DNA from 3 places in the Pseudomonas sp. LB3P93 genome. Region 1 is predicted to be linked to each of the others. Evidence: predicted binding sites of a transcription regulator. Region 1 holds the regulator's gene; each other region holds the start of a gene.
The links. The regulator sigma-54, encoded in region 1, starts transcription at its own class of promoters, with help from an activator protein. The targets are predictions, from matches to a motif close to ANTGGCATNNANNTTGCTNT.
Positions count from the first base shown of each region.

Region 1 (10,001 bases):
GGCCGGAATCTTCACCGACGGTGATTTGCGCCGCACACTGGACCGCAGCATCGATATCCACAGCGCCACCATCGATCAGGTCATGACCGCGCATGGCAAAACCGCTCGCGCCGAGATGCTCGCCGCCGAAGCCCTGAAAATCATGGAAGACCACAAGATCAACGCACTGGTCGTGGTCGACAGCGAAGACCGCCCGGTCGGCGCCTTGAACATGCACGACTTGCTGCGTGCGGGAGTAATGTAATGAGCACGGACCTGCTGCAACGCGGCAAACAGATCAAACTCGCAGTGTTCGACGTCGATGGCGTGCTGACCGACGGGCGCCTGTACTTCCTCGAAGACGGCAGCGAATTCAAGACGTTCAACACCCTCGACGGTCAAGGCATCAAGATGTTGATGGCAGCCGGCGTGCAGACAGCTATCATCAGCGGCCGCAAGACCCCGGTGGTCGAACGTCGAGCGAAGAATCTCGGCATTCCTCACGTTTACCAGGGGCGCGAAGACAAACTGGTGGTACTCGACGAACTTCTGGCTCAACTCAACCTGAGCTATGAGCAGGTCGCCTATCTGGGCGACGACTTGCCGGACCTGCCGGTGATTCGCCGCGTTGGCCTGGGCATGGCTGTAGCAAACGCCGCCAGCTTCGTGCGTGAACACGCCCATGGCATCACCCAGGCCCGTGGTGGCGAAGGTGCTGCTCGCGAATTCTGTGAATTGATCCTGCGCGCCCAGGGCCGCCTCGATGCGGCCAACGCCGCGTACCTGTGAGCCCCATTATGCTGAGCAAAAAGATTCGCAACATCCTGGTGTTCGGTTGCATCGCGGCGCTGTTTGCCGCGGTCGGCTACTGGAACATCAGCCCGGAACGCTTCCTCGACAAGCCGGTGGTGACGGTCGATGAAAGCGCGATCGACTATTACGCCCTCAACGCTCACAGCGTGCAGTTCCTGCCGGACGGCAAATTGCAGTACGAAATGACGTCCGACAAGGTCGAACACCTGAAAGCGAGCGAGGTGACGTTGCTGACCAACCCTGACCTGAACATGTTCCGCGGCACCGAGTTCCCGTGGCACGTGCAGAGTGAGCACGGCGAAGTCAACCCGGACGGCACTCAGGTCGAACTGATCGACTCGGTACGCATCACGCGTTTTGACGAGAAAAACCGCAAAACCCTGATTACCACCACCCGAATGACAGTGTTCCCGCAGCAGCAATATGCGCAGACCGATCAACCCGTTAGAATCGACGGCGCTGGCGGTGTATCGACAGGCAACGGAATGAAAGCGTACTTGAAAGAAAGCAGGATACACCTGCTATCGAACGTAAGAGGACAGTATGAGGCTCGTTAAAACTCTCCCTATTTTGCTCAGTCTGGGCGCAGCACTGGGAAGCGTGAGCGCCTGGGCTCTGCCGAACGATCAAGAGCAGCCTATCCGCATTCAGGCCGACGACGCCCAACTGGACGACAAGAATGGCATTGCCACCTATAAAGGTGACGTGATCATTACTCAGGGCTCGATGAAGGTCACCGGCAACACCGTGACCATCACCCGCACTGCGGCTGGCGACATCGACGTGGTGACTTCGGTGGGCAACCTCGCCTACTTCGAGCAACTGCAAACTGCCGGTGACACCAAGCCTGTTCAGGGCTGGGGTGTGACTATCCAGTACCACGCCTCGCAAAATCGCGTCGTGCTGATCGATAAGGCAAAAGTTGTCGACAAGGACAACAACGTCACCCAAGGTGAAAAAATCGTCTACGACACCGCGAAAAAGCTTGCGAGCGCCGGGCGTGCTACGGGCAGCAAGGTCACCGAGTCGCGTCCGCGCATTGACATGGTGATCCAGCCCAAGCCGAAAACCGACGAGAAAAAGGCCCAGTAATGGCAACTCTGAAAGCTCAGCATCTGGCCAAGAGCTACAAGAGCCGACAGGTCGTGCGTGACGTCAGCTTGTCCATCGACAGCGGTCAGATCGTCGGCCTGCTGGGTCCTAACGGCGCCGGCAAGACCACCTGCTTCTACATGATCGTTGGCCTGGTGCAGGCCGATCAGGGTCGCGTACTGATCGACGACCTGGACGTCAGCCACCAGCCGATGCACGGTCGTGCGAAGGCCGGTATCGGCTATCTTCCGCAAGAAGCGTCGATCTTCCGCAAACTGTCGGTGGCCGACAACATCATGGCCATCCTCGAGACCCGCAAGGAACTCGACAAAGCCGATCGTCGCAAGGAGCTGGAAAGCCTGCTGCAGGAATTCCATATCAGCCACATCCGCGACAACCTCGGCATGAGCCTGTCCGGTGGTGAACGTCGCCGTGTGGAAATCGCCCGGGCACTGGCCACCAACCCGAAATTCATCCTGCTCGACGAACCTTTCGCCGGTGTGGACCCGATTTCGGTGGGCGACATCAAACAGATCATCTATCACCTCAAGGCCAAAGGCATTGGCGTGCTGATCACGGACCACAACGTCCGTGAAACCCTGGACATCTGCGAAACCGCCTACATCGTCAATGATGGCCAGCTGATCGCTGAAGGTGACTCCGCCACCATCCTGGCCAACGAACTGGTCAAGGAAGTGTATCTGGGCCATGAGTTCCGCCTTTAAGCACTGAGGTGTCTGGCTGATTGTCCGAGCGCTTGTCTCGATAAAAAATCAATACTTTTTTATTGTTACAGCGCTCTAGGCAAACGCTGCAGTTTCGGGCATATAATTTGCTTATGTTTGGCGCTCCGGCGCCCTGTAGTGGATGGCGCATGTGCGCCGGCGAATAAGGTGTTAAGCCCCTGCCATGAAACCATCGCTAGTCTTGAGAATGGGCCAGCAGCTGACGATGACACCGCAGCTGCAACAGGCCATCCGCCTGCTCCAATTGTCGACCCTGGACCTGCAACAGGAAATCCAGGAGGCCCTGGAGTCCAATCCGATGCTCGAACGCCAGGAAGAAGGCGACGACTTCGATAACGCCGACCCCTTGGCCGACAAAGCCGAACAACTACCCAACGCCGATGTTTCGGAACCCTCCTACCAGGAAACCGCCCCCACGGTGGATAACCTCGAGGAAGGTGACTGGAACGAGCGCATTCCCAACGAACTGCCCGTCGATACCGCGTGGGAAGACGTCTACCAGACCAGCGCCAGCAGCCTGCCGAGCAACGATGACGACGAGTGGGATTTCACCACCCGCACATCGGCCGGCGAAAGCCTGCAAAGCCATTTGCTGTGGCAACTGAACCTGGCACCGATGTCCGACACCGATCGTCTGATCGCCGTGACCCTGATCGACTGCATCAACAATCAGGGCTACCTGGACGAAACCCTCGAGGAAATTCTCGAGGCCTTCGATCCGGAACTGGACATCGAACTGGACGAGATCGAAGCCGTCCTGCACCGCATCCAGCAATTCGAACCTGCCGGCATTGGCGCCCGCAACCTGGGCGAATGCCTGCTGCTGCAACTGCGCCAACTGCCCGCCAAGACGCCTTGGTTGGCCGAAGCCAAGCGTCTGGTCAGCGACTACATCGACCTGCTCGGCAGCCGCGACTACAGCCAGCTGATGCGCCGCATGAAGCTCAAGGAAGATGAACTGCGCCAGGTGATCGAGCTGGTGCAGAGCCTCAACCCGCGTCCAGGCTCGCAGATCGAATCCAGCGAAGCCGAATACGTTGTTCCTGACGTGATCGTGCGCAAGGACAACGAGCGCTGGCTGGTCGAGCTGAACCAGGAATCCGTACCACGGCTGCGGGTCAACGCCCAATACGCCGGTTTTGTGCGCCGCGCCGACACCAGCGCCGACAACACGTTCATGCGCAATCAGTTGCAAGAAGCCCGCTGGTTCATCAAGAGCCTGCAAAGCCGCAACGAAACCCTGATGAAAGTAGCCACCCAGATTGTCGAGCATCAGCGCGGCTTCCTGGAATACGGCGACGAAGCGATGAAACCGTTGGTGCTGCATGACATCGCCGAAGCGGTGGGGATGCATGAGTCAACGATTTCACGGGTGACCACGCAGAAATTCATGCATACCCCTCGGGGCATATATGAACTGAAATACTTTTTCTCCAGCCACGTCAGCACCTCCGAAGGCGGTGAATGCTCGTCCACAGCGATCCGCGCGATCATCAAAAAACTGGTTGCTGCGGAAAATCAGAAAAAGCCGTTGAGTGACAGCAAGATCGCTGGTTTACTGGAGGCACAAGGCATTCAGGTGGCTCGCCGCACCGTCGCCAAGTACCGCGAATCCCTCGGGATCGCGCCTTCGAGCGAACGCAAGCGGTTGATGTAGAGCCACGCCACAGCGTTCCAGTGGCAGGCATTTCTGCCTGCCGCTTTATGCACTGGCAACGAAGGAGAAGCTGTATGCAAGTCAACATCAGTGGACACCAACTGGAAGTGACCGAACCTCTTCGCACCTACATCGGCGAAAAACTCGAACGATTAGAGAGGCATTTCGACAAGATCACCAACGTGCAGGTCACGATGACGGTCGAAAAGCTCAAGCAGAAAATCGAAGCCACGCTGCATATTCCCGGGAATGAAGTGGTCGCCAACGCGGAACATACTGATATGTACGCGGCGATCGACGCACTCACCGACAAGCTCGATAAACAACTCAAAAAGCATAAGGAAAAGACCCAGAGCCTCCTCCAGGGCGCGACCGGTCGTTAACACTCCCAACCCATGATCCGACTTGAAAGCATCCTGACCCCCGGCCGTTCCCTCGTGAACGTGCCGGGCGGCAGCAAAAAGAAAGCCCTCGAGCAAATTGCCAACCTTATCCATAAAGAAGTCCCGGATCTGGAGATGCAAGATGTCTTCGAGGCTCTGATCGCCCGTGAAAAACTTGGCTCGACCGGTTTTGGAAACGGCATCGCCATCCCCCACTGCCGCCTCAAGGGTTGTAACTCGCCCATCAGTGCCTTGATGCACCTGGACGCCCCCATCGATTTCGACGCCATCGACGGCGCCCCGGTTGACCTGCTGTTCGTTCTGCTGGTCCCGCAAGCCGCCACCGATGCGCACCTGGAGCTACTGCGCCAGATCGCCAGCATGCTCGATCGCAAGGAAGTGCGCGAAAAACTGCGCAGCGCCCCGAGCAATGAAGCCTTGTATCAGGTTGTCCTGGACGAGCAAAACGGTCAGTAATCATGCGCTTGATCATTGTCAGTGGCCGTTCCGGCTCAGGTAAAAGTACCGCACTCGATGTTCTCGAGGACAACGGCTACTACTGCATCGACAACCTGCCCGCCGGATTGCTGCCGGAACTGGCCGAGCGCGCGCTGATTCATACCGAGCTGGCACAACCGCTGGTTGCCGTATCCATCGATGCGCGCAACCTGCCAAGTCATCTGTCGCGGTTTCCGGAACTGCTGGAAGAAGTCCGCAGTCGGCATATCAAGTGTGATGTGCTGTATCTGGACGCCGACGAAGAAACGCTGCTCAAACGCTTTTCGGAAACCCGTCGTCGCCACCCATTGAGCAACGCCAATCGCTCGCTGGCCGAGGCGATTCAAGACGAGTCCCAGTTGCTGGGCCCTATCGCCGACCTGGCCGACCTCAAGGTCAACACCACCAACCTGAACCTGTATCAGCTGCGCGATACCATCAAGCTGCGGCTGTTGAACCAGCCGGAAGCCGGCACTGCGTTCCTGGTGGAGTCTTTCGGGTTCAAGCGTGGCATGCCGGTAGATGCGGACCTGGTCTTCGATGTGCGTTGCCTGCCCAACCCTTACTGGAAGCCGGAATTGCGCGAGCAGTCCGGGCTGGATCAACCGGTGGCCGAGTACCTGGCGGCCCAACCGGACGTCGAAGAGATGTTCCAGGACATTTCCACGTACCTGCTCAAGTGGTTGCCGCGCTTTGCCGCCAGCAACCGCGCTTATGTCACCATTGCCATTGGCTGCACCGGCGGGCATCACCGCTCCGTCTACCTGACCGAACGTCTGGGCCAGGTCCTGCAACAATCCCTGAAGAACGTCCAGGTTCGCCACCGCGACCTCAGCTAAAGGATTCACATCGCGATGCCTGCTCTGGAAATCGAAATCATCAACAAGCTGGGCCTGCATGCCCGCGCTTCGGCAAAATTCGTTGGCGTTGCGGGTCAGTTCCCGGATTGCACGATCAGAGTGGGACGCACACCGGAATCCACGGTCGATGGCAAAAGCATCATGGCCATGATGATGCTTGCGGCCGGCAAGGGCACCAAAATTTACCTGAGTACTGAAGGTCATCAGGAACAGGAAGCGCTGCATGCGCTGGTGGCGTTAATCAACAATTACTTCGACGAAGGCGAGTAACGCTCAAACACCGCAGCCTTCTGTAGCAGCTGCCGAAGGCTGCGTCCGGCTGCGAAGCAGTCGTAAAATCAGCCCCCGCGGTCTTTCAAGTAAACCGTGTATTCCGGATTTACGACTGCTGCGCAGCCGAACGCAGGCTTCGCCAGCTGCTACACATTCCGCGCCAGACTCTAGGCCAACGCAGTATCCATCACCATCATCAAACAAAACCCGATCAGCAGCCCAAGGCTCGCCAGCTTGTCATGACCATTGCGTCGCGACTCGGGAATGACTTCATGGGTGACCACCAGCAGCATCGCCCCCGCCGCCAGCGCCAATCCCAACGGCAACAGCAATTCGGCCAGGCTCACCAGCCAGGCGCACAACAGCGCGAAGACCGGTTCGACCAGCCCTGATGCCGCGCCGATCAGGAACGCCTTGACCCGCGACATCCCCGCTCCTGCCAACACCAGCGCGATCACCAGACCTTCCGGCACATCCTGCAACGCAATGCCCATCGCCAGGCTGTCAGCATCCGGCATTCCTCCACCGGCCGAGACACCGACCGCCATGCCTTCAGGAATGTTGTGGGCAATGATGGCAAACACAAACAACCAGATCCGTGGTGGGATGACCGGCCGCTCCAGCGTTCCCACGAGCATTTCCGGCGAAGCGCCAGACACCTTTCGATCCACCAGAAACAGCCCGAACGCGCCGAGCATGATGCCGAAGCTGATCAGGCCGCTGGCCGCCCAAGGTGTCAGCCCCAGACTTTCAGCGGCGGAGATACCCGGAACGATCAGCGAAAACGCCGTCGCCGCGAGCATGACCCCGGCACCGAAACCGAGCAGCGTATCGCTGACCGCCTGCGGCATCCGCCGAATCACCAGCACCGGCACTGCGCCCAACGCAGTGCCCAAGGCACAAATCGCCCCGCCCTGTAGCGCGCGCAGCAGTTTGGGTTCGAGATCGAGCCACGCCAATCCATGGGCGACCAACAACGTCATGCCCGCCAGCAGCAACAACGATCCCAACGCGTAACGAAACATTCGCCCGCTTCCGATCGCCAGTGTTTCAGTGCCCATAGTCAGCCTTGGATTGTTTTTATAGAGGACTTAAACCAGCGCAGCCTGATAACGCGCAGCGACTTCGGGCCAATTGATGACGTTGTAGAACGCGTTGATGTATTCCGGACGGCGGTTCTGGTATTGCAGGTAATAAGCGTGTTCCCAGACATCCAGGCCGAGGATCGGAGTGTTACCGCTCATCAACGGGCTGTCCTGGTTACCGCTACTTCCCACGATCAGGGTCTTTTGTGGGGTCACACTTAGCCAGGCCCAGCCACTGCCAAAGCGGGTCAGCGCGGCTTTGGTGAAGGCGTCCTTGAAACTGTCCAGACCACCCAGTTGCTCATCAATCGCCGTGGCCAGCGCACCGTCGGGTTTGCCACCACCATGAGGCGCCATCACTTCCCAGAACAGCGAATGGTTGGCGTGACCACCGCCCTGATTGATCACCGCCGCGCGGAGTTTTTCCGGCAGTTGCTGGACGCTGGCGACCAGTTTTTCCACCGACCACTCGGCAAATTCGGTGCCTTCGACCGCAGCGTTGAGATTATTGATGTAGGTCTGGTGGTGCTTTGTGTAGTGGATCTCCATGGTCTGCGCATCGATATGCGGTTCCAGGGCATCGTAAGCGTAAGGCAAGGCAGGCAAGGTAAAAGCCATTTCAATGGACTCCATGATGTAGAGGCGCAGGCGATGCGGTATCGGTGTGCAGCAAACGGTGTGTGCGCGGGTATTCGCCATGCTCGCTGATGAAATTCAGCAGCTCGACATAGGTTTTGCTGCTCTGGCGTAACGCGGCTTCGCGCAGGGCCGGGGCCAGGCGCGGGTCCTGCATGGTTTGCAATAACCGCTGATGGATTGCGCACAAGTATTCGGCGCTCTCCTCCGGCTGGTTAAGACGCAGATGCAGATCTGCCAGGTTGTGATGGGAAATCACGCAGGCCGCCACCGCTTCGTCGGCATCCGCCCAGCGCTCGAACAACACTTGGGCCAGGGCCAAGGCCTGCAAGTAAGCCTCGCGGGCATCGACAAGTTCGCCCAGCATGAAATGGCGATTAGCCCTTTCGATCGTGCGTTTCCAGTGCTCCATGGTGAGCCTCCAAAGCGGTAGCGGTGATTACACGCCGCCTGCGGTGAGCTTCTCTGGGTTGAGTAACTCTTCCAGTTGGCTGCGCGTCAGGTCGGTGTGTTCGAGGGCGACATCAATCACCGGTCGGCCCTGCTGATAGGCCTTCTTGGCGATTTCAGCGGCTTTTTGGTAACCGATGATCGGGTTAAGCGCGGTCACCAGAATCGGATTGCGCGACAGCGCCTCTTTAATCCGCGCCTCGTTGACCTTGAAGCTGGCGATGGCCTTCTCACCCAGCAGGTGACTGGAGTTGGCCAGCAATTCGATGCTGCTCAGCAGGTTCTGGGCGATGATCGGCAGCATCACGTTCAATTCGAAATTGCCCGACTGACCGGCGATGGTGATGACCGTGTCATTGCCGATCACCTGGGCGGCGACCATGGCGGTGGCTTCCGGGATCACCGGGTTGACCTTGCCGGGCATTATCGAAGAACCCGGCTGCAAGGCTTCGAGTTCGATTTCGCCCAGGCCAGCCAACGGGCCGGAGTTCATCCAGCGCAGGTCGTTGGCGATTTTCATCAAGGACACCGCTGTCGCTTTGAGCTGCCCGGAGACCGCAACCGCGGTGTCCTGGGAGCCGATCAGCGCAAACAGATCCTTGCCCGGTGTGAATTGAACGTGGGTCAGCTCGCTCAGCTGTTGGCTGAAACGCGTAGCGAATTGCGGATGGGCATTGATCCCGGTGCCCACCGCCGTGCCGCCCTGAGCCAGGGATTGCAGGCTCGGCAGCAAGTCCTGCAAATGGCTGATGTTGGCCTTGAGCTGTTGCGCCCAGCCATTGAGCACTTGGCTCATGCGCACCGGCATGGCGTCCATCAGGTGTGTGCGACCGGTTTTGACATGGTGATGAACCTCTTCAGCCTTGCGCTCGATCACCTGCACCAGACGCACCAGCGCCGGCAGCAGTTGCTCATGCAACGCGAGTGCAGCGCTGACATGGATGGTGGTCGGGATGATGTCGTTGCTGCTTTGGCCGCAATTCACATGGTCGTTAGGGTTCACCGGCTCGCCGAGCAAACGGCTTGCCAGGGTGGCGATCACTTCGTTGGCGTTCATGTTGGAACTGGTGCCGGAGCCGGTCTGGAAGATGTCCACCGGAAAATGCTGCATGAAGTCGCCCTGAAGCAGACCCAGCGACGCATCGACGATGGCTTTGCCCTGGGATTCACTGATTTGCTTGAGCTCGACGTTGGCGCGGGCAGCGGCGGCTTTGGCCAGGATCAGCGAGCGGATGAACTGCACAGGCATCGGCTTGCCGCTGATCGGGAAGTTATCCACTGCGCGCTGGGTCTGCGCGCCATAGAGCGCATCCACCGGGACCTGAAGCTCGCCCATGCTGTCGCGTTCAATGCGTGTCTTGGTCATCAGAAAATCCTTGCACCAGTTCTATGAGGGGAATCGAGGGCTGCAACTCGCAGATCGCCAGTTGCCAGGTGTAGCTTTGCCAGCGCTTGAGGCGGCACTTGCATAGAGAGAGGCGTTCCAGATCGCGCAAAGGGCGCCAGGCCTGGTCCAGGCAATAGGTCCG
Region 1 is NZ_CM142713.1:1,019,210-1,029,210, reverse strand. It holds gene ACYZT8_RS04400 (KpsF/GutQ family sugar-phosphate isomerase) at 1-244, shown strand, start outside; gene ACYZT8_RS04395 (KdsC family phosphatase) at 244-768, shown strand; gene lptC (LPS export ABC transporter periplasmic protein LptC) at 777-1,349, shown strand; gene lptA (lipopolysaccharide transport periplasmic protein LptA) at 1,336-1,884, shown strand; gene lptB (LPS export ABC transporter ATP-binding protein) at 1,884-2,609, shown strand; gene ACYZT8_RS04375 (RNA polymerase factor sigma-54) at 2,794-4,287, shown strand; gene hpf (ribosome hibernation-promoting factor, HPF/YfiA family) at 4,362-4,670, shown strand; gene ptsN (PTS IIA-like nitrogen regulatory protein PtsN) at 4,683-5,147, shown strand; gene rapZ (RNase adapter RapZ) at 5,150-6,007, shown strand; gene ACYZT8_RS04355 (HPr family phosphocarrier protein) at 6,023-6,298, shown strand; gene ACYZT8_RS04350 (ZIP family metal transporter) at 6,469-7,362, opposite strand; gene ACYZT8_RS04345 (superoxide dismutase) at 7,393-8,004, opposite strand; gene ACYZT8_RS04340 (hypothetical protein) at 8,006-8,434, opposite strand; gene ACYZT8_RS04335 (class II fumarate hydratase) at 8,462-9,838, opposite strand; gene ACYZT8_RS04330 (FagA protein) at 9,819-10,001, opposite strand, start outside.

Region 2 (10,001 bases), 740 kb from region 1:
TGACTTTGGCTGTGTTCGCCGCGCCGACCCGGCCGATGCCCCAGCCAATCGAGCCGGAACCCACCAGGCTTTCCGCGCTGCCAAGAACCAGGCGGCCGATCAACAGACTGATCAGGCTCAGCATCGGCAGGCTTTGGGTCCAGGCCGAAATCAGCATGAATACGCCGCTCAAACCGCAGCCGGCGAGGCCGTACATCACCGCGAGTTTGCTGCCCTTGTTGTCGATGATTTTCCCGGCGTACGGCCGGCTGAGCAGGGTGGCCAGGTATTGCACGCTAATCACCAGTCCGGCGATCACGGCGCCGAAGCCGAGGTCGCTGTGGACGTAGCCGGGCAATACGGCGAGAGGAATGCCGATGTTCAGGTAGCCGATGAAGGTAAAGAGAACGATGGAAACGACTTGCAGCGTGACCGCCAGGGGGCGCTGGTTTTCAGACATGGGTAAAGGTCCACGGGAAAGCGGGATAGATAGGCTGCTTATGATAGCGGCGCGAACGGCCGCAGGGCGTGGAAAAGTAAAACTATTTGCCGGGCGGGGTTATTCAGGTTTGGCGGGGGCAACCAATTGCGTCGTGACCAGGGCGGCCAGGGCGTTTTCTTCGCTGCCGAAACGGGCGAGCAACGCGGCTTGTTTCTCGGGGGACAGGCGATTCCAGATCTCGATCATCTTCTCGGCGGTGCCGATCAGCACGCTGGCTTGAGTTTCAGAAAAGTCGTCGGTCATGGTGGGCAGCTCAAGGGTTCAGGCGGTGTGGAAAGCGCATCTTAGCGCTTTCCACACGGTCTGGCATTGCAGGTGTTTCAGTCTTCGCTGTCGGCCTGGCGGCGTTCAGTGGCTTCTTTCGGCTCGGGCTGTTGGGCACCGGCTTGTTGCGGGGTTGTCTGCTCAGTTTCGTGCAGGCTTGGGAAGGGGAGATTAGGGATCTCGTGCATGTTTCGCGCTCCTCGCAAAGTCTGTTGATAGATCTGGTAGATCCGCGCTTTTAAAAAGCTTGGGCAGGATACAGCAGGAGAAATGACAATCAGACTTTTATATCCATTTGTTTCGACGGATGGCGTTGTCTAGACAGGTCAGTAGCAGTTGCGGGGATGATCGTTCCCACGCTCTGCGTGGGAATGCCTCAATGGACGCTCCGCGTCCGCTTTTGGGACGCAGAGCGTCCCGGGCTGCATTCCCACGCGGAGCGTGGGAACGATCAGTGGAGGGCGGGTTTATTTGCAGACTTCGGCGATTGCCTCGGCCAGCAGATCCAGGCGTGTCGCGTCGATCCCGGCCACGTTCGCCCGGCCGGTGCCGACCATGTACACGCTGTGATGATCACGCAGTTGTTTAACCTGATCCGGCGTCAAACCGGTGTAGGAAAACATCCCGCGTTGCACACCAATATGCGCAAAGCGTTCACGCAAGCCATGCGGTTCAAGCGCTTCCACCAGGCCGCTGCGCAGTTGGGCAATGCGCAAACGCATGGCCTCCACTTCGTCGGCCCAGAGGCTTTTCAGCTCCGGATCGCCAAGAATCGTCGCCACCACGGCAGCGCCGTGATCCGGTGGCGTCGACCACAGGTTGCGGGCGATGTTGGCCAGTTGGCTGCGGATATCCACCAGTTTTTCAGCGGTTTTCGCACAGACAATCAGCGCGCCAGTGCGGTCCCGGTACAAACCGAAGTTCTTCGAGCAGGAACTGGTGATCAGCACTTCCGGCAGCTCGGCAGCGAACAACCGAGTCGACCACGCATCCTGTTCCAGGCCGTCGCCGAAACCCTGGTAAGCGAAGTCAATCAGCGGCACCAGATCGCGGCTGCGCACTACGTCCAGTACTCGGCGCCAATCGTCATGGGACAGATCGAAACCGGTCGGGTTATGGCAGCAGGCGTGCAGCAAAACCACGTCGCCCTTCGGCGCATCCTTGAGGACTGCGAGCATGGCTTCGACGTCGAGGCGGTTATCGCTGCCGACGTACGGGTAATGGCTGACCTTGACCCCGGCGGCCGCGAAAATGGTTTCGTGGATCGGCCAGGTCGGGTTGCTCAGCCACACGCCACGGCCCGGCAGGCACTGGGCGATGAAGTCGGCGCTCAGGCGCAGCGCGCCGGTGCCGCCCGGGGTCTGGGTTGCGCCGGCCCGTTGTTCGGCGATCAGAGGAGAATCGACGCCGAGCACTAGCTCATTGATCGCCTTGCCGAACGCCGGTTCGCCGTGACCACCGATATAGGTCTTGGTGGTCTGACGATCCACCAGGCGCTGCTCGGCGAGCTTCACGGACTGGGGAATCGGGGTCAGGCCCTGGGCATCTTTATAGACGCCCACGCCAAGGTCGAATTTGCGCGGGTTCGGGTCCTGCGCATAGGCCTCCATCAGGCCGAGAATCGGGTCGCCGGGAACTCGACCTATGGCGTCGAAATGCATTATTTGCGGCCCTCGGCGTCCTTGGCCACGTCGTCAGTGCGTGCGGCCATGATGAAATCGTTGCGGTGCAGACCCTTGATGGAGTGGCTCCACCAGGTCACGGTGACTTTGCCCCACTCGGTCAACAGGCCCGGGTGGTGACCTTCGGCCTCGGAGATTTCACCGACCGCGTTGGTGAAGGCCAGTGCGTGTTTGAAGTTCTTGAACAGAAAAACCTTTTCCAGCTGCATCACGCTGTCGCGCACTTCGATGTTCCAGTCCGGGATCTGCTTGATCAGTACCGGCAGTTCTTCGTCGCTGACCTGAGGAGCGCCGGCTTGGCAGGCTTCGCAATGGGCTTGGTTCAATGTGGACATGATGAGTTCCTGAAATCTAATTATTGGAAATCGGCCGTCAGCGGAACCGCGCGGTACCCCCACGCTAAACCAAAGCGTCGGTTTCTGACAGGCTCACTTGATTCTAAAAGCTGCGGATCACGCGGCTTTTTTTGGCGGAAATTTAGGCGCGTGCAAACCCAGCTGCATGCCTTGCTTGACCATGCTCATGATGTCTTCATGAGCCACATCAAACAGACGCTTGAGGTTTGGCAGGACAAAGTACAGCGGTTGCAGGATGTCGATGCGATACGGCGTGCGCATGCATTCCAGCGGATCGAACGGCTGATGCTCAGGTTCGTCCGACAGGCAATAAACGGTTTCTTTCGGCGAGGAGAGAATGCCGCCGCCGTAAATGCGCAGGCCTTCTGGCGTATCGACCAGGCCAAACTCGATGGTCATCCAGTACAGACGCGCCAGGTACACGCGTTCTTCCTTGGTGGCCTGTAGGCCGAGTTTGCCGTAGGTGTGGGTAAATTCGGCGAACCATGGGTTGGTCAGCAGCGGACAGTGGCCGAAGATCTCGTGGAAAATGTCCGGCTCTTGCAGGTAATCCAGCTCTTCTCGGGTACGAATAAACGTCGCGACCGGAAACTGCTTGTTGGCGAGCAACTCGAAAAAGGTCTGGAAGGGGATCAGCGCCGGAACCCGAGCCACTTGCCAGCCGGTGGTTTCACCGAGGACTTTGTTGATCTCACCCAGTTGCGGAATGCGATCGTGGGGCAGACCGAGTTTTTCGATACCGTCCAGGTATTCCTGGCACGCACGCCCCTCGATCACTTTCAGTTGACGAGTAATCAGCGTGTTCCACACCGCATGTTCTTCAGCGGGGTAGTCGATAAAACCTTGCGCATCGGGCTCGCGAGCCACGTATTGCGTCTGCTTCATGCTGCTCTCCTGCTAGGGGAATTCGTTCTTGTTATGTGCTGCTATGGATTTAGAAATACCCCAAGGCGTGCGGTGATGCAGTAGGTGAACGCTGGCATGCGTAGGAAAAATCGTCGTTTTTCGTAAAGTATTCGTTACGGTTTGACGCCCATGGCGCAGCGATTGAGATTTGCCGGTTTGAAACGGTGCAAAGGTGTCACATAATCTTGACGACTATCTGCGTGCCTCCGCAGAAAAATCTTGCCGGGCTCACTCCTACAAGGAAAGCACGCAGGCATTTAAACCATTCACCGCTTTTCAGGCCTTTTATATGCGTATCAAAGTCCACTGCCAGAACCGCATCGGCATCCTGCGCGACATTCTCAACTTGCTGGTCGAGTACGGGATCAACGTCGCTCGCGGCGAGGTCGGCGGTGAGCATGGCAATGCGATCTACCTGCATTGCCCGAACCTGATCAACATTCAGTTCCAGGCATTGCGTCCGAAATTCGAGTCGATTGCCGGGGTGTTTGGCGTCAAGCGTGTAGGGCTGATGCCCAGCGAGCGTCGGCACATGGAGCTCAATGCCTTGCTCGGCGCCTTGGAGTTTCCGGTGCTGTCGATCGACATGGGCGGCTCCATCGTCGCGGCCAACCGTGCGGCGGCGCAGTTGCTGGGTGTGCGGGTCGATGAGGTGCCGGGCATTCCGTTGTCGCGGTATGCCGAGGACTTCGACTTGCCGGAACTGGTGCGCGCCAACAAGTCGCGGATCAATGGTTTGCGGGTCAAGGTCAAGGGTGACGTGTTTCTCGCAGACATCGCGCCGCTGCAATCGGAGCATGACGACAGTGAAGCCATGGCGGGCGCGGTGTTGACCTTGCACCGGGCTGATCGGGTGGGTGAACGCATCTATAACGTGCGCAAGCAGGAACTGCGCGGGTTCGACAGCATCTTCCAGAGCTCCAGGGTCATGGCCGCGGTGGTGCGCGAAGCCCGACGCATGGCGCCGCTGGATGCGCCGCTATTGATAGAAGGCGAAACCGGCACCGGTAAAGAGTTGTTGGCGCGTGCCTGTCATCTGGCGAGCCCTCGCGGCCAATCACCGTTGATGGCACTCAACTGTGCCGGTCTGCCGGAATCGATGGCCGAGACCGAGTTGTTCGGTTACGGCCCCGGTGCTTTCGAAGGGGCGCGGGCCGAAGGCAAGCTCGGGCTGCTGGAGCTGACGGCGGGCGGTACGCTGTTTCTCGATGGCGTCGGGGAAATGAGCCCGCGCTTGCAGGTGAAATTGCTGCGCTTCCTGCAGGACGGTTGCTTCCGTCGTGTAGGCAGTGATGAAGAGGTTTATCTGGATGTGCGGGTGATCTGCGCGACGCAGGTGGACTTGTCCGAGTTGTGCGCGCGCGGTGAGTTTCGCCAGGATTTGTATCACCGCTTGAACGTGCTTTCGCTGCACATCCCGCCGCTGCGTGAATGCCTCGACGGTTTGACGCCGCTGGTGGAGCACTTCCTCGATCAGGCCAGCCGGCAGATCGGTTGCCCGCTGCCGAAACTCGCGCCGGCGGCGATGGAGCGGCTGAGTCATTACCACTGGCCGGGCAATGTCCGCCAGTTGGAGAACGTGTTGTTCCAGGCGGTTTCGTTGTGCGAAGGGGGGACGGTCAAGGCCGAGCACATTCGCTTGCCGGATTACGGCGTGCGTCAGCCGCTTGGCGATTTCTCGCTGGAGGGCGGGCTGGATGCGATCGTCGGGCGCTTTGAGAAAGCGGTGCTGGAGCGGTTGTATTCCGAGCATCCAAGCAGTCGGCAGCTGGGCAAGCGCTTGGGGGTTTCCCATACGACCATTGCCAACAAGTTGCGTGAGTACGAAGTCGGCAAAGACCCCGGAGCTTAAACTGAGGCAATGATCGTTCCCACGCTCCGCGTGGGAATGCATCCCGGGACGCTCCGCGTCCCAAGGCGGACGCAGAGCGTCCATTGATACATTCCCATGCAGAGCGTGGGAACGATCAGCATCAAGGCTGATCCTTGCCACCAAACGGCATAACACCGCCGGTTTTTCGTCTCCGATACATTTCCCCAATCTCCACAAAACCCCTCAAGTCCTTTGTTTGCCGGGCCTCGCGCCGTCAAAAGAAAGTTGGTCTGCAAATTGCTTATCGCTCAGCAGTACAGCGGTGGGCGGCAAACGTCCGGCATGCAGAGGAAAGAGCGTGGATAAGTACCTTTATGTGGCAATGACCGGCGCCAGCCAGAATGCACTGGCGCAGAAGGCTCATGCCAACAACCTGGCAAACATCTCCACCAACGGTTTTCAGAAGGACCTGGAGCAGGCTCGTTCGATGCCGGTGTTTGGTGACAGCTTTCCGGCGCGTGCGTTTGCCATGACCGAGCGTCCGGCCACCGACTTCTCTCCAGGTTCGCTGGTTGAAACCGGTCGCGACCTCGACGTCGCGGTGCAAGGCAATGGCTGGATCGCCGTGCAGACCCCCGATGGCGCTGAAAGCTACGTGCGCACCGGCAGCCTGAACGTGGACGCCCTGGGCGTGCTGCGGGCCGGCAACGGTATGCCGGTGATGGGCAATGGCGGACCGATCGCCGTGCCGCCCGAGCAGCAAATCGAAGTGGGTGAAGACGGCACCATCAGCATCCGTGCGATGGGCGAAGGCCCGCGCGTGATGGCTGAAGTCGACCGCATCAAACTGGTCAACCCTGACCTGAAGAACATGACCAAAGGCCTGGACGGTTCGATCCACACCAAGGACGGCAAGCCGGCGCAAGCCGATGCGGGCGTCAAACTGGTGTCCGGGTTCCTTGAGTCGAGCAACGTCAACGCCGTGGAAGAGATGACCTCGGTGCTGGCCTTGTCGAAGCAGTTCGAGCTGCACATCAAGATGATGAACACCGCCAAAGACGATGACCAGGCCATGGCTCGGGTCTTGCAGATCAGCTAATTATCAGAACGTCGCGCCGTAAAACAGGCGCACGAGGAGAATCGAATGCTTCCGGCTCTATGGGTTGCCAAAACAGGTCTGTCCGCCCAGGACACCAACCTGACGACCATTTCCAACAACCTGGCCAACGTGTCGACCACGGGTTTCAAACGTGACCGCGCCGAGTTCCAGGACTTGCTCTATCAGATCAAACGCCAGCCAGGCGCTCAGTCGACTCAGGACAGCGAACTGCCGTCGGGTCTGCAAGTGGGTACCGGTGTGCGCATCGTCGGCACCCAGAAAAACTTCACCGCCGGCAGCCTGCAAACCACCGAGCAGCCACTCGACCTGGCCGTCGACGGCCGCGGTTTCTTCCAGATCCTGCAACCGGACGGCACCACGTCCTACACCCGTGACGGCACGTTCCACCTTGACTCCAACGGTCAGATCGTCAACGCCAGCGGCTTCGCCCTGGAGCCGGCCATCGTCATTCCGAACGACGCGCAGACCTTCACGGTCGGTCGCGACGGCACCGTGTCCATCACCGTTCCGGGTAACCCGGCCAACCAGGTGATCGGCAACCTGCAAACCGCCGACTTCATCAATCCGGCCGGTCTGCAAGCCGTGGGTAACAACCTGTTCCTGGAAACGGCTGCCAGCGGCGCACCGCAAGTCGGCACCCCGGGCCTGAACGGTTTCGGTACCACGCTGCAGAACACCCTGGAAACGTCCAACGTCAGCACCGTTGAAGAGATGGTCAACATGATCACTACTCAGCGCGCCTACGAGATGAACTCCAAGGTGATTTCCACCGCCGACCAGATGCTCTCGTTCGTAACGCAGAATCTGTAATCAGTCTATGAGGCGGCCATGAGGCCGCCTGCAACACCGTGAGGTAGGGTCATGAATCGCTTTGTATCTGTTCTGGCACTGAGTGGGGTCGTCGTGCTCGCGGGCTGCGTCGCTCCGCCGCCCAAGCCCAATGACCCTTACTACGCCCCGGTGTTGCCGCGTACGCCGTTGCCGGCTGCCGCCAATAACGGCTCGATCTATCAGGCCGGTTTTGAACAGAACCTGTACAGCGACCGCAAGGCGTTCCGGGTTGGTGACATCATCACCATCACCCTGAACGAACGCACCCAAGCCAGCAAAAATGCTAACTCGCAGATCGGCAAGAACAGCAAGACCGACATCGGCCTGAGCTCGTTCTTTGGCGGCGGTCTGAGCACCAACGATCCGGTGGGCAGCGGTAGTCTGAGCCTGGACGTCGGTTACGAAGGTGACCGCGCGACCAAGGGCGACAGCAAGTCCGGGCAGAGCAACAGCCTGACCGGTTCGATCACCGTGACCGTGGCTGACGTGCTGCCCAACGGCATCATCGCCGTGCGCGGCGAGAAGTGGCTGACGCTCAACACCGGCGATGAGCTGGTGCGGATTGCTGGCATGGTGCGCTCCGATGACATCGCCACCGACAACACCGTGTCGTCGACCCGCGTCGCCGATGCACGCATCACCTACTCGGGCACCGGTGCGTTTGCCGATGCGAGTCAGCCAGGCTGGTTCGACCGTTTCTTCCTCAGCCCGCTGTTCCCTTTCTAGGTGGCTACGTTGAATCTTAAACACCTGATGGTGGCCGCCCTGATGCTGTCCGCTGCGTTCAACGCGCAAGCCGAGCGGCTGAAGGATATCGCCAGTATTTCCGGCGTGCGTTCCAACCAATTGATCGGCTACGGCCTGGTGGTCGGGCTTAACGGCACCGGCGACCAGACGACGCAAACCCCGTTCACCCTGCAGACCTTCAACAACATGCTCTCGCAGTTCGGCATCAAGGTGCCGCCGGGTTCGGGCAACGTGCAGCTGAAGAACGTCGCCGCCGTGTCGATCAGTGCTGATCTGCCGGCGTTCGCCAAGCCAGGTCAACAGGTCGACATCACTGTTGCTTCGATCGGTAACTCCAAGAGCCTGCGCGGCGGCACCTTGCTGCTGACGCCACTTAAAGGTATCGACGGCAACGTCTACGCGATTGCCCAGGGCAACCTGGTGGTCGGCGGTTTTGATGCTGAAGGTCGCGACGGTTCGAAGATCACCGTCAACGTTCCGTCGGCGGGTCGTATCCCCGGTGGTGCATCGGTGGAGCGTTCGGTGCCGAGCGGTTTCAACCAGGGCAACAGCCTGACCCTGAACCTCAATCGTTCGGACTTCACCACCGCCAAGCGCATCGTCGACAAGATCAACGACATGCTCGGCCCTGGCGTTGCCCAGGCCATCGACGGCGGCTCGATTCGGGTCAGCGCGCCGCTCGATCCAAGTCAGCGCGTCGACTATTTGTCGATCCTCGAGAACCTTGAAGTCGACCCGGGTCAGGCGGTGGCGAAAGTCATCATCAACTCGCGCACCGGCACCATCGTGATCGGTCAGAACGTCAAGGTTTCCCCGGCAGCCGTGACTCACGGCAGCCTCACAGTAACCATCACCGAAGACCCGATCGTCAGCCAGCCCGGCCCTCTGTCTAATGGTCAGACCGCCGTCGTGCCGCGCTCGCGGGTTAACGCTCAGCAAGAAGCCAAGCCAATGTTCAAGTTCGGCCCGGGCACCACCCTCGATGAAATCGTGCGTGCGGTGAACCAGGTCGGCGCGGCACCGGGTGACTTGATGGCGATCCTCGAAGCACTGAAACAGGCCGGCGCGTTGCAAGCCGACCTGATCGTGATCTGAGGACGGCGACCATGGATATGCGCAAGGGCGGTCTGGGTGTCAGTAGCAACGATTCGGGCTCCTATTCGGACTTGAATCGTTTGAACCAGCTCAAGGTCGGCGACAAGGACAGTGACGCGAACATGCGCAAGGTTGCGCAGGAATTCGAGTCGCTGTTCCTCGGTGAAATGCTCAAGTCCATGCGCTCGGCCACCGAAGCGCTGGGTAAGGACAACCCGCTCAACACCCCGGCGGCCAAGCAATACCAGGAAATGTACGACCAGCAGTTGGCTGTTTCCATGTCCCGCGAAGGCGGCGGTATTGGTCTGGCGGACGTGCTGATGCGCCAGATGTCGAAGAACAAACCGCTGGCGCCGGGCGAGGCTGCGGCCTTGTCCGCCGCCAAGCAGGAAGCGGCGAAAGCTGCGGTGCCGACGCCGATTGCCGCGGGTACTGTGGCCACCGACGGTCCGCTGTCGCGGCTCAATGGCCAGCGTCCGTTGTGGGCGTCGCGTTCGGTAAAAGCGCCGACAGGCGAGGGCACGCATCACAATGACATGGAGCTGATCAATCAGCGCCGGCTGGCCTTGCCGCCGAAACTGGCCGATCGCTTGCTCGCCGGTCTGGTGCCTTCGGCAACGACCGCAGCGACAAACCCGAACAAAACCTTGCTGCCTGAACGCGCCGCGACGCCGGTAGTGACCGGTGCCGGGCCGCTGTTCAATGG
Region 2 is NZ_CM142713.1:1,754,844-1,764,844, forward strand. It holds gene ACYZT8_RS07745 (MFS transporter) at 1-439, opposite strand, end outside; gene ACYZT8_RS07750 (hypothetical protein) at 539-724, opposite strand; gene ACYZT8_RS07755 (hypothetical protein) at 802-933, opposite strand; gene ACYZT8_RS07760 (amino acid aminotransferase) at 1,213-2,406, opposite strand; gene ACYZT8_RS07765 (4a-hydroxytetrahydrobiopterin dehydratase) at 2,406-2,762, opposite strand; gene phhA (phenylalanine 4-monooxygenase) at 2,880-3,668, opposite strand; gene ACYZT8_RS07775 (sigma-54-dependent transcriptional regulator) at 3,979-5,541, shown strand; gene ACYZT8_RS07780 (flagellar basal body rod protein FlgF) at 5,861-6,601, shown strand; gene flgG (flagellar basal-body rod protein FlgG) at 6,647-7,432, shown strand; gene flgH (flagellar basal body L-ring protein FlgH) at 7,484-8,179, shown strand; gene ACYZT8_RS07795 (flagellar basal body P-ring protein FlgI) at 8,207-9,295, shown strand; gene flgJ (flagellar assembly peptidoglycan hydrolase FlgJ) at 9,307-10,001, shown strand, end outside.
Region 2: a site for sigma-54 is predicted at 5,787-5,806, ahead of ACYZT8_RS07780 (flagellar basal body rod protein FlgF). Genes of this name have one in related genera too.

Region 3 (10,001 bases), 2.8 Mb from region 1:
CCTGTTCGACCACGTTGCCGCCCACGTAGAGGTTGATGTTGTACACATCATTGCCCGCACCACCTTCCAGCACATGGTTCGAGTTGCCTGCCGTCAGGTTGTCGTTGAACGCCGAACCGACCACGCGTTCGATGAACGCATAGCTGTCGCCTTCGGCATCACCGCCCGTGCCTTTGCCGGTTTGCAGGTTGATGTTGACGCCAGCGCTCGAGGCCGAATAGTCGATGGTGTCGATGCCATTGGCACCGTCGAACGAGTCGGCGGCAGCGCCACTGATGAAGGTGTCGTTGCCGTTGCTGCCCTGCATAATCTCGACACCGCTGTAGCTATCGCCTGCCGCAACACCGAGGTTGGTACCGGTTTTGGTGTTGATCGTGACCGGCACTTCATTAAAGCTGTCGGTGTAGCTCACCGTGTCCGTGCCTGCACCACCGATGAACTGGTCCGAGCCGCCGCCACCACGCAGCACGTCGTTACCCGCACCGCCGGTGATGATGTTGTCACCAGCATTACCCGTGCCTGTGAAGTTACCCGTACCGACGAACGTCAGGCGCTCGACGTTGTTGGCCAGCACCTGGGTGTTGAGCTGGGTCCGCACTTCGTCATCGCCACCGCCGGCCTGTTCGACCACGTTGCCGCCCACGTAGAGGTTGATGTTGTACACATCATTGCCCGCACCACCTTCCAGCACATGGTTCGAGTTGCCTGCCGTCAGGTTGTCGTTGAACGCCGAACCGACCACGCGTTCGATGAACGCATAGCTGTCGCCTTCGGCATCACCGCCCGTGCCTTTGCCGGTTTGCAGGTTGATGTTGACGCCAGCGCTCGAGGCCGAATAGTCGATGGTGTCGATGCCATTGGCACCGTCAAACGAATCGGCGGCAGCGCCACTGATGAAGGTGTCGTTACCGTTGCTGCCCTGCAAAATCTCGACACCGCTGTAGCTATCGCCTGCCGCAACACCGAGGTTGGTACCGGTTTTGGTGTTGATCGTGACCGGCACTTCATTAAAGCTGTCGGTGTAGCTCACCGTGTCCGTGCCTGCACCACCGATGAACTGGTCCGAGCCGCCGCCACCACGCAGCACGTCGTTACCCGCACCGCCGGTGATGATGTTGTCGCCAGCATTACCCGTGCCTGTGAAGTTACCCGTACCGACGAACGTCAGGCGCTCGACGTTGTTGGCCAGCACCTGGGTGTTGAGTTGGGTCCGCACTTCGTCATCGCCACCGCCGGCCTGTTCGACCACGTTGCCGCCCACGTAGAGGTTGATGTTGTACACATCATTGCCCGCACCACCTTCCAGCACATGGTTCGAGTTGCCTGCCGTCAGGTTGTCGTTGAACGCCGAACCGACCACGCGTTCGATGAACGCATAGCTGTCGCCTTCGGCATCACCACCCGTGCCTTTGCCGGTTTGCAGGTTGACGTTCACGCCTGATGCAGAGTTTGCAAAGGAAACGGTATCCATCCCGTTCCCGCCATTCAAAACATCCGCACCAGTGCCTCCGTCCAACAGATCATTGCCTTCCCCTCCGCTCAGCGAATCATTCCCGGCAAAACCGTAGAGCTCATCCGCATCTTGGGTGCCTACCAGAGTATCCGTACCCGATGTTCCATTAATCACTGCCATTTTTTCTTCCTTGCCGTTTGATGAATCGGTAGCCCACACACAACACTTCAGCGGCGCATCATCCTTCCCGGAATGCGCGCTGAGCATGATCACTGATCGGTTTGAGCAGATAAGACATGACACTACGGGAGCCGGTCTTGATCATCGATTCCACGGGCATGCCCGGCACCAGGGCCAGCTCTTGCAGTTTTGCCATTTCACTCTTGGGGATTCTTATACCCGCACGGTAGAAGCCGACACCGGTGCGTTCGTCCTGAATCAGATCCGCCGAAAGGCGAACCACCGTGCCGGACAATTCAGGCGTGGTGCTGCGATTGAACGCGCTCAGGCGCAACGTGGCGTCCTGGCCAAGAGACACCTGATCGATATCCTGGGAACTGATCTTCGCCTCGACCAACAACTCGTCATCGGCCGGCACGATCTGCATCAAGCCTTCCGCCGGGGAAATCACCCCGCCCACGGTGTGCACCGTCAATTGCTGCACCCGGCCGGCTATAGGCGAGGTGATATCGATGCGTTTGAGCTGATCCTTGGCGCTGATTTCGCGTTCGACCAATTCACCCTGGCGCGCCAGCAAGTCGCGTAGCTCCTCGGAGACTTCGCTGCGAAAGGTCTGGTCGACCTGCAACCGTTGCAGGTCGGTTTCGGCGATTTTCCCCCGGGCTTCGGCAATGGCGGCCATGAGCTGCCCGCGCTCGCCGCGCAACCGGGTCATGCCGCGAGCCAGCGCATTGACTCGATCCAGGGTCATCATGCCTTTGTCGAACAGCTTCTTGACGGCTTGATACTCCTTGTCGATCAGCTCGATTTCTTCGGTCTTGGATTGCTGCTGCAAGTCATGGCCGACAATGGTGTCGTTGAGTTGCCGAATCCGTTCGCGCAGCTGTTTCTTCTGCCCTTCGCGGGACGCGCGACGGTCCAGGAACAGTTGCTGCTCGCTGGCCATCACCGCCCGTGCTTCGTCAGCGCTCATGCGCATCAGCAACTCTTTGGGCACCGTGACTTCATTGGCATTGTCGCGCTCGGCTTCCAGGCGAGCCTGACGGGCCCAGGCCTGATTCAAAGACTTGCTGACAATCGCCTGACTGGCCGCCGGCAATGTGGCATCGAGGCGCAGCAGCACATCACCTGCCGCGACCTGCTGCCCTTCCTTGACCAGCAACTCGGCCACGACGCCGCCGGTTGGGTGCTGAATCTTTTTGACGCTGCCTTCTACCGCGAGGGAGCCCGAAGCAATCACCGCACTGGACAGGTCGGTGCAGATTGCCCAGGCCAGGCCACCGCCCAGCAGCACAACCAGCGAAATCATGCCCAGCCGCAGATGACGGGACAGCGAATGGGTCAGGGTGCTTTCTTGATCGTTTTGCATCAGTTGGACGCTCCCAGCTCAACGACATTGGTGGCAGGCCGCGATGGCGTGGGCGCAGGTCTTCTGAGCACGGCGTCTCTGGGTCCGAAGGCAACCTGAGCGCCGTTTTCCAGAATCAGTACCTGATCGATGACCGACAGAATGTTGGTGCGATGGGCAATTACCACGACCACGCCGCCTCGGGCCTTGATCGAAAGGATCGCCCTGGCCAGCGCTTGTTCACCCTCGGCGTCGAGGTTGGAATTGGGTTCGTCCAGCACCACCAGGAACGGCTCGCCGAACAACGCTCGGGCCAGCGCAACACGCTGGCGCTGGCCGGCCGACAGGTTGACGCCGCCCTCGCCGACCTGGGTTTCATAACCCTGGGGCAATTGCAGAATCAGCTCGTGTACACCCGCCTGCTGGGCGGCGGCGACAATCGCGTTGTCCGCCGCTGAAGGATCCAGCCGTGCGATGTTCTGAGCCACGGTGCCGGTGAACAGGCCGACGCTCTGTGGCAGGTAACCGATCAGTTTGCCGCGCGCCTGATCCGTCAACAGATCAAGCGGCGCACCGTCGAGTCGCACATGCCCGCGAGCCGGTCGCCAGGCATTGACCAGCACGCGCGCCAATGAAGACTTGCCCGAGGCACTCGGCCCCACCACGCCCACCGCGGTGCCCGCTGCCACGCTGAAATTGACGTTTTGCAGTGCCAGGCGCTGGCTGCCGGGAGGTGCGGCGAAAATGCCTTCGACGTGCAGGCTGCGATGAGCAGCCGGCAATTCGGTCTTGTTCTGCTGATCGGGAAACAGGTTGAAGACTTCCAGCAGTTTCTTCCAGGCGATGTGCGCGCCCAACAGGCTGCGCCAGGTGGCGATGACTTGCTCGGCGGGCGCCAGCGTGCGGGCGACGATGATTGAAGCGGCGACCATCGTGCCGCCGCTCAAGTCCCCCTTGATCACCAGATAGGCCCCTAGGGCCAATGAACCGGATTGCACGGCCAGCCGCAGGTTCTTGGAGATCCCGCCAAAGAAGCTGCCGATGTCCACGGAGCGCCGTTGCAGTGTGGTGTAAGTGCTGTGGTGGTGTTGCCAGATGGCCGAGGCATTGCCGACCATGCCCATGGCCGCCAGCGCCTCGGCGTTCTGGTGCGATTGCTGGCCGTGATGATTGCGCTTGTTCAGCGCATCGGCCGAGGCTTGCATCAGTTGACGGGTTTGGCGGTCGGTCATGACCGTCAACGCGATGAGGATGATCATCAGCGCGGTGGTCAACCAGCCAAACGCCGGATGGATATAGAAGCAGACCGCCAGATAGACCGGCATCCATGGCAGGTCGAAAAACGCGACCAGCCCGGGGCCGCCGATAAAGCCACGGATCTGATCAAGCTCCTGCGCCGGTTTCAAGGCGTCGCCGGTGATCGGGGTTTTCAATGAGGCGCCGGAGATGACGCTGAACACTTTTGACGACAGCGTCAGGTCCAGGGAGGAAGCGATGCGCACCATGACCCGGGAACGAACAATGTCCAGCAGACCGGACAGCGCGTATACGCCAAGTACCAGCAAACCCAGCGCGACCAGGGTCGGAATGCTTTGGCTGGGAATGACCCGGTCATAGACTTCAAGCATGAACACCGGGCCGATCAGCGCCAGAATATTGATCACGCCGGAAAACAACGCAGCGCCGATCAATCCGCGACGCAATACCGATTTCAGTTGCAGCGCCACGACAGGCGCACTGACGGCTTTATGGCTCATCACTGGTGTTCCATCCTTAGAGTGTTGCAGGGCTTCCATGTCGCCGAACTGGCGTTCTGGCTGTATCAAACAAGTCGTATGAAACTTTGACGCGTATCGACCTGCGCCAGACGAGAGTGCAAATTGCGCACCAACCCGCCCGACGAACGGTATTCATTGGTACGAAAGCTTTTTCACGGGCATAAAAAAACCGGCGCCGTGTGGCGCCGGTTTTTCAGTAGAGCCCGCGAATCACATCAGGTCATCTGAATGATGGTCTGCATGATGGTGCTCTGGGTGGAGATGGTCTTGGCGTTTGCCTGGTAGTTGCTCTGCGCCTTGATCAACTCAACCAGTTCGTTGGTCAGGTTGACGTTGGACTCTTCCAGGGAGTTGGACACCACCGAACCCAGCGTACCGGTTTTCGGTGCATCGACACCAGCCACGCCGGAGGCGAAGGTTTCTTTCCAGCGGGTACCACCGATTGGCTGCAGACCTTGCTCGTTGGCGAAGCTGGCGACCGCAACCTGGCCGATGGCCTTGGTTTGCTGGTTGCTGAAGTTGGCGGTCATCACACCAGTTTCGTCGATGGTCAGGCTGGAGATCTGGCCAGTGGCGTAGCCGTCCTGGTACTGCGCAGTCCGCGCGGTAGGCGAAGCGTACGAGGTGGTTTTGGTCATGTCGAACGCAATACCGCCCGCGGCTGCGTCCGAGCCGTTCAGGGCCCAGGTTGGCGGGTTGGCGTTAGCGTTGACCAGCACGCCCGGCTTCCAGCCTGCCATGGTCAAGGTAGTGCCGTTTACCGTCCAGCCTGCACCTGCCGTCAGCGTCTTGATGCTGCCATCAGGGTTGAAGGTGATGTCGGCAGTGAGGGCGGTCGGAGGATTCGCGGTAGGATCCGATGGACTACGGCCATCCATGTAGGTGTAAACAGTCCAGGAGTTGGACGCCACATTTTTCACGTAGTACTGATCCATCCTGTGCTCGTTACCTTGGGTGTCGTACACAGGGGTGGAAATGGTTTTGTTGTAGCTATTGAGGTCTTTGACGTTGAACGGAGTGACTGTTGGCAGTGGGTCCGACGAGTTCAGGTTCATCGTCTGATCGATACGGGTCGTGGCATGTGGCGCCAGGCTCGAGGTGTCGATTTTCAGGTCAGTCAGCACACCGTTGATGATCTTGCCGTTGGCATCAACGCCATAACCCTGCAAGCGGTTGCCGTTGTTGTCGACGACGTAGTTTTCAGCGTCAGTCTTGAACGCACCGGCACGGGTGTAGCTCAGGGAACCGTTGTCGCTGAGGATGAAGAAACCGTTGCCCTGGATACCCATGTCCAGCACGTTGCCGGTGTTGTTCACGTCGCCCTGGCCGAACTGCTGGGAAACGTTGGCCAGGCGCACGCCGTTGCCGATGGTCTTGCTGCCGGTACCCAGGCGAGTGGCCGAGTACACGTCTTCGAATTCTGCACGGGACGATTTGAAACCGGTGGTCGCGACGTTGGCGATGTTGTTGCCGGTCACGTCCAGTTGTTTGTTGGCTGCATAGAGACCGCTAAGGCCGATATTGAAAGACATATTCCACTCCTTTGTGCCGTGTTAGTCGGCTCTATATACCAATGGTTTGTACTTTGGACAGGGCAACGCTGCCCAGGCCTGCCAGGTTCAGCATCAACTCACCGCCGGTCTGGCTGATGGTCACGCTGTTGACGGTGGCCGGCAGGTAAGTAACCAGCGAGGTCGCCTTGCTGTCGTAAGTCGCGGTGGCGGCGAATTTGTACGTGCCTGCCTTGGCCACTTCGCCCGCATCGTTCTTGCCGTCCCAGATGAAACTGGCGCTGCCGGCTTTCTGGCTGCCCAGATTGAGGGTGCGCACAACTTTGCCATCGGCGTCGGTGATCTTGACCATGACCGGATCCACCGATGCCGGTACCACGGCCGTGCCGTTGAAACTCTTGGAGGTATCAACGACCGCCGTGTCGGTCTGCGCGACCACCGAGCGGCCCACCAGCGAAGACGCTTGTAGCGCTTGCGAGGAGTTGTAGTTGCCGGCAATGCCGCTGACCGTCGTGTTCAGCGTGGTGATGCCTTCCAGGCTACTGAACTGTGCCAGTTGAGCCACGAATTCACCGTTGTCCTGCGGCTCAAGCGGGTTCTGGTTCTTCAGCTGGGTGACCAGCAATTGCAGGAACGCATCCTTGCCCAACGCCTTCTTGCCAGTGGCGCTGTTAGTCGCTGCCGTCAGGCCGTCAGCGCTGGTGTTTTTTTTGACCGAAGAATTGGCCAAGACGTCCTTGATGCTCACGCCGCTGGTGGTATCGGTAACACTCATCTGAGTCGCCCCTTATCACTGACCGAGGGTCAGGACCTTCTGCATCATGGTTTTGGCGGTGTTCATCATTTCGGCGTTGGTCTGGAATGAACGACTGGCGGAAATCATGTCGGCCATTTCTTCGACGACGTTGACGTTCGGGTAGTAGACGTAGCCCTTGGCATCGGCGGCCGGATGGTTCGGCTCGTAACGCGCGTCAAGGTTGCTCTGGTCTTCGACCACGCCCAGCACTTGCACGCCTTGACCGGCGGCGTCCTGGTTCTGGAACAGCGAATCGCTGCCGCCGCTCTGACCGCCCTGGAACATGGTGGCGAACACCGGGTGACGGGCGCGATAGGTCTGGTCGATGCTCGAGGAGACGGTTTCGGCGTTGGCGATGTTCGAGGCCACGGTGTTCAAGCGAGTGGTCTGGGCACTCATGCCGCTACCGGCAATGTTGAAAACACTGGATAGAGACATGAATTACTCTCCGCGCAGGGCTGATACCAGCCCTTTGAATTTGCTGTTGAGCAGGGTGAAGCTGGCCTGGAAGCCGACGGCGTTTTCCGCGTAGTTCGACTGTTCCAGTTGGGCGTCCACGGTGTTCTGGTCGATCGACGGCTGCATCGGCGTGCGATACATCAGCGACTCGTCGCCATTGCCCAGGCCTTCGGCTTCGATATGACGGTTGTTGGTCATGTTCAAGGCAAAAGTGCCGCCCTTGGTTTTCTCGTTCTGTGCGGCAAGCACTTTGGAGAATTCCAGGTCCCGAGCCTTGTAGTTCGGGGTGTCGGCGTTGGCGATGTTGTTGGCCAGGACTTCGGCACGCTGAGCGCGGAAACCCAGGGCTTGTTCGTGAATACCGAGCGCTTTATCGAAGCTGATGCTCATGTCGGGAAACCTTCGGGTGACCTGATTTTTCGTAACAGAGACATAGCAAGCGGCGTGCCAATTCAAAAAAGCCCGGAAACCGGGGCTTTGCCGGCAGTGGCAAGGCGGCAATGCCAGAAAAGCGGCAACCGATTACCGCCGCCTGCCGCTTTTCTGCCGCTTATCACCAATCGTCAGAACAACAACTGCCCCTGTGGGAGCGGGCTTGCCCGCGATGGCGGTGTCACAGGTTGCGTTGATGTCGACTGATACGACGCTATCGCGGGCAAGCCCGCTCCCACAGGGGTGTGGTGATTTTTAGAGATAATTACAGGCACAAAAAAAACGGGAGCCTCTGAGGGCTCCCGTTTTTTGATGACGCCAACCAATCACTTCGCCTGGTAAATGATCCCCGGGCTGCACTGGACCATCTGGTAATGATCCGGCAAACCGTTCAGCGCTTCGGAGGCGCCGAGGAACAGATAACCGCCCGGCTTGAGCGTGCTGTGAATGCGCAACAGGATGTCTTTCTTCACCTCGGCGGAGAAGTAGATCAGCACGTTGCGGCAGAACACGATGTCGAACTTGCCCAGGGCCGCATAGCTGTCCAGCAGATTGAACGAGCGAAACTCCACGCGGCTCTTGATCGGCGCCTTGATGGCCCAGCGTCCCGGCCCCTTCGGGTCGAAGTAACGCTGAAGGCGCTCGGGCGACAGACCACGGCCGATGGCCAGGCTGTCGTACTCGCCGGTCTTGCAGTTGGTCAGCATGGTGCCGGACAAGTCGGTGGCCACAATCTGCGCCCCCATCTTCAGCTGGCCCATGTTGACGCGCTCGAACTCATCGATGGACATCGACAGCGAATACGGTTCCTGACCCGACGAACACGCCGCCGACCAGATCCGCAGACGCTGGCCGGGGGCTGCCTTGATCGCTTCGGGCAGCACCTTGTTCTTCAACACTTCAAACGGATAGGTGTCACGAAACCACAGGGTTTCGTTGGTGGTCATGGCATCCACCACCATCTCGCGCAAACCGCTGCGCGGCTGGGTCTGGATGCGCTGAACCAGCTCACCCAGGGACTTGATGCCTTGCTGCTCCATCAGTTTGTTGAGACGGCTCGAGACCAGGTACTGCTTGTTTTCACCGAGCAAAATGCCACAGGCTTTTTCCAGGAATACCCGGAACTGTTCGAAATCCAAATTACCCGTAGACAAAGATGCCGCCTCTTAAATCGTGTTAACCACCAGGGGCAAAAGGCCCCTAGCTGATATCTGCTGCTTTGATCCGGTCGACTACCCGGGATGCCAGGTCATCAGGACGGAATTTGGCAAGGAAGTCATCCGCACCGACCTTCTTGACCATTGCCTGATTGAATACACCCGACAACGAAGTATGCAGGATGATATGAAGCTTTTGCATGCGCGGGTCGTTGCGGATCTCGGCCGTCAGGGTGTACCCGTCCATTTCCGGCATCTCGATGTCGGAAATCATCATCAGGAACTCTTCTTCCGGCTTCTTGCCCTCATCGACCAGCTTGCGCAAGTAATCCAGCGCTTGCCTGCCGTCGTTCAACGCCACCACTTCGACGCCGACCGTCTGCAGGCAACGGCTCACCTGCTTGCGCGCCACCGACGAGTCATCGACCGTCAATACCCGCAACGACAACGCCTTGTGCTGGGTTTCGACATCCACCACGCCGACCGAAATCGCTTCCGGTGTCGGCGCCACTTCCGCCAGCACTTTTTCGACGTCGATGATTTCGACTAACTGATTGTCGACCCGAGTCACAGCCGTCAGGTAATGATCGCGTCCCGTGCCCTTGGGTGGCGGATGAATCTCCTCCCAATTCATGTTGACGATGCGCTCCACCGATCGCACCAGGAAACCCTGGGTCTTGGTGTTGTACTCCGTGATGATTACGAAGGGATTGCTCTGATCTTTAAGTGCGCCGGAGCCGGTCGCCATTGCCAGATCAAGAATCGGAATGGTCGCCCCCCGGATATTTGCCACACCGCACACGACAGGACTGGACTTGGGCATCAGGGTCAGTTTGGGGCATTGCAGCACTTCCCGAACCTTGAACACGTTGATCCCATACAGCTGC
Region 3 is NZ_CM142713.1:4,877,847-4,887,847, forward strand. It holds gene ACYZT8_RS22150 (beta strand repeat-containing protein) at 1-1,633, opposite strand, end outside; gene ACYZT8_RS22155 (HlyD family type I secretion periplasmic adaptor subunit) at 1,692-3,002, opposite strand; gene ACYZT8_RS22160 (type I secretion system permease/ATPase) at 3,002-4,741, opposite strand; gene flgE (flagellar hook protein FlgE) at 4,975-6,291, opposite strand; gene flgD (flagellar hook assembly protein FlgD) at 6,323-7,045, opposite strand; gene flgC (flagellar basal body rod protein FlgC) at 7,061-7,504, opposite strand; gene flgB (flagellar basal body rod protein FlgB) at 7,508-7,915, opposite strand; gene cheR (protein-glutamate O-methyltransferase CheR) at 8,284-9,111, opposite strand; gene ACYZT8_RS22190 (chemotaxis protein CheV) at 9,158-10,001, opposite strand, start outside.
Region 3: a site for sigma-54 is predicted at 7,958-7,977, ahead of flgB (flagellar basal body rod protein FlgB). Genes of this name have one in related genera too.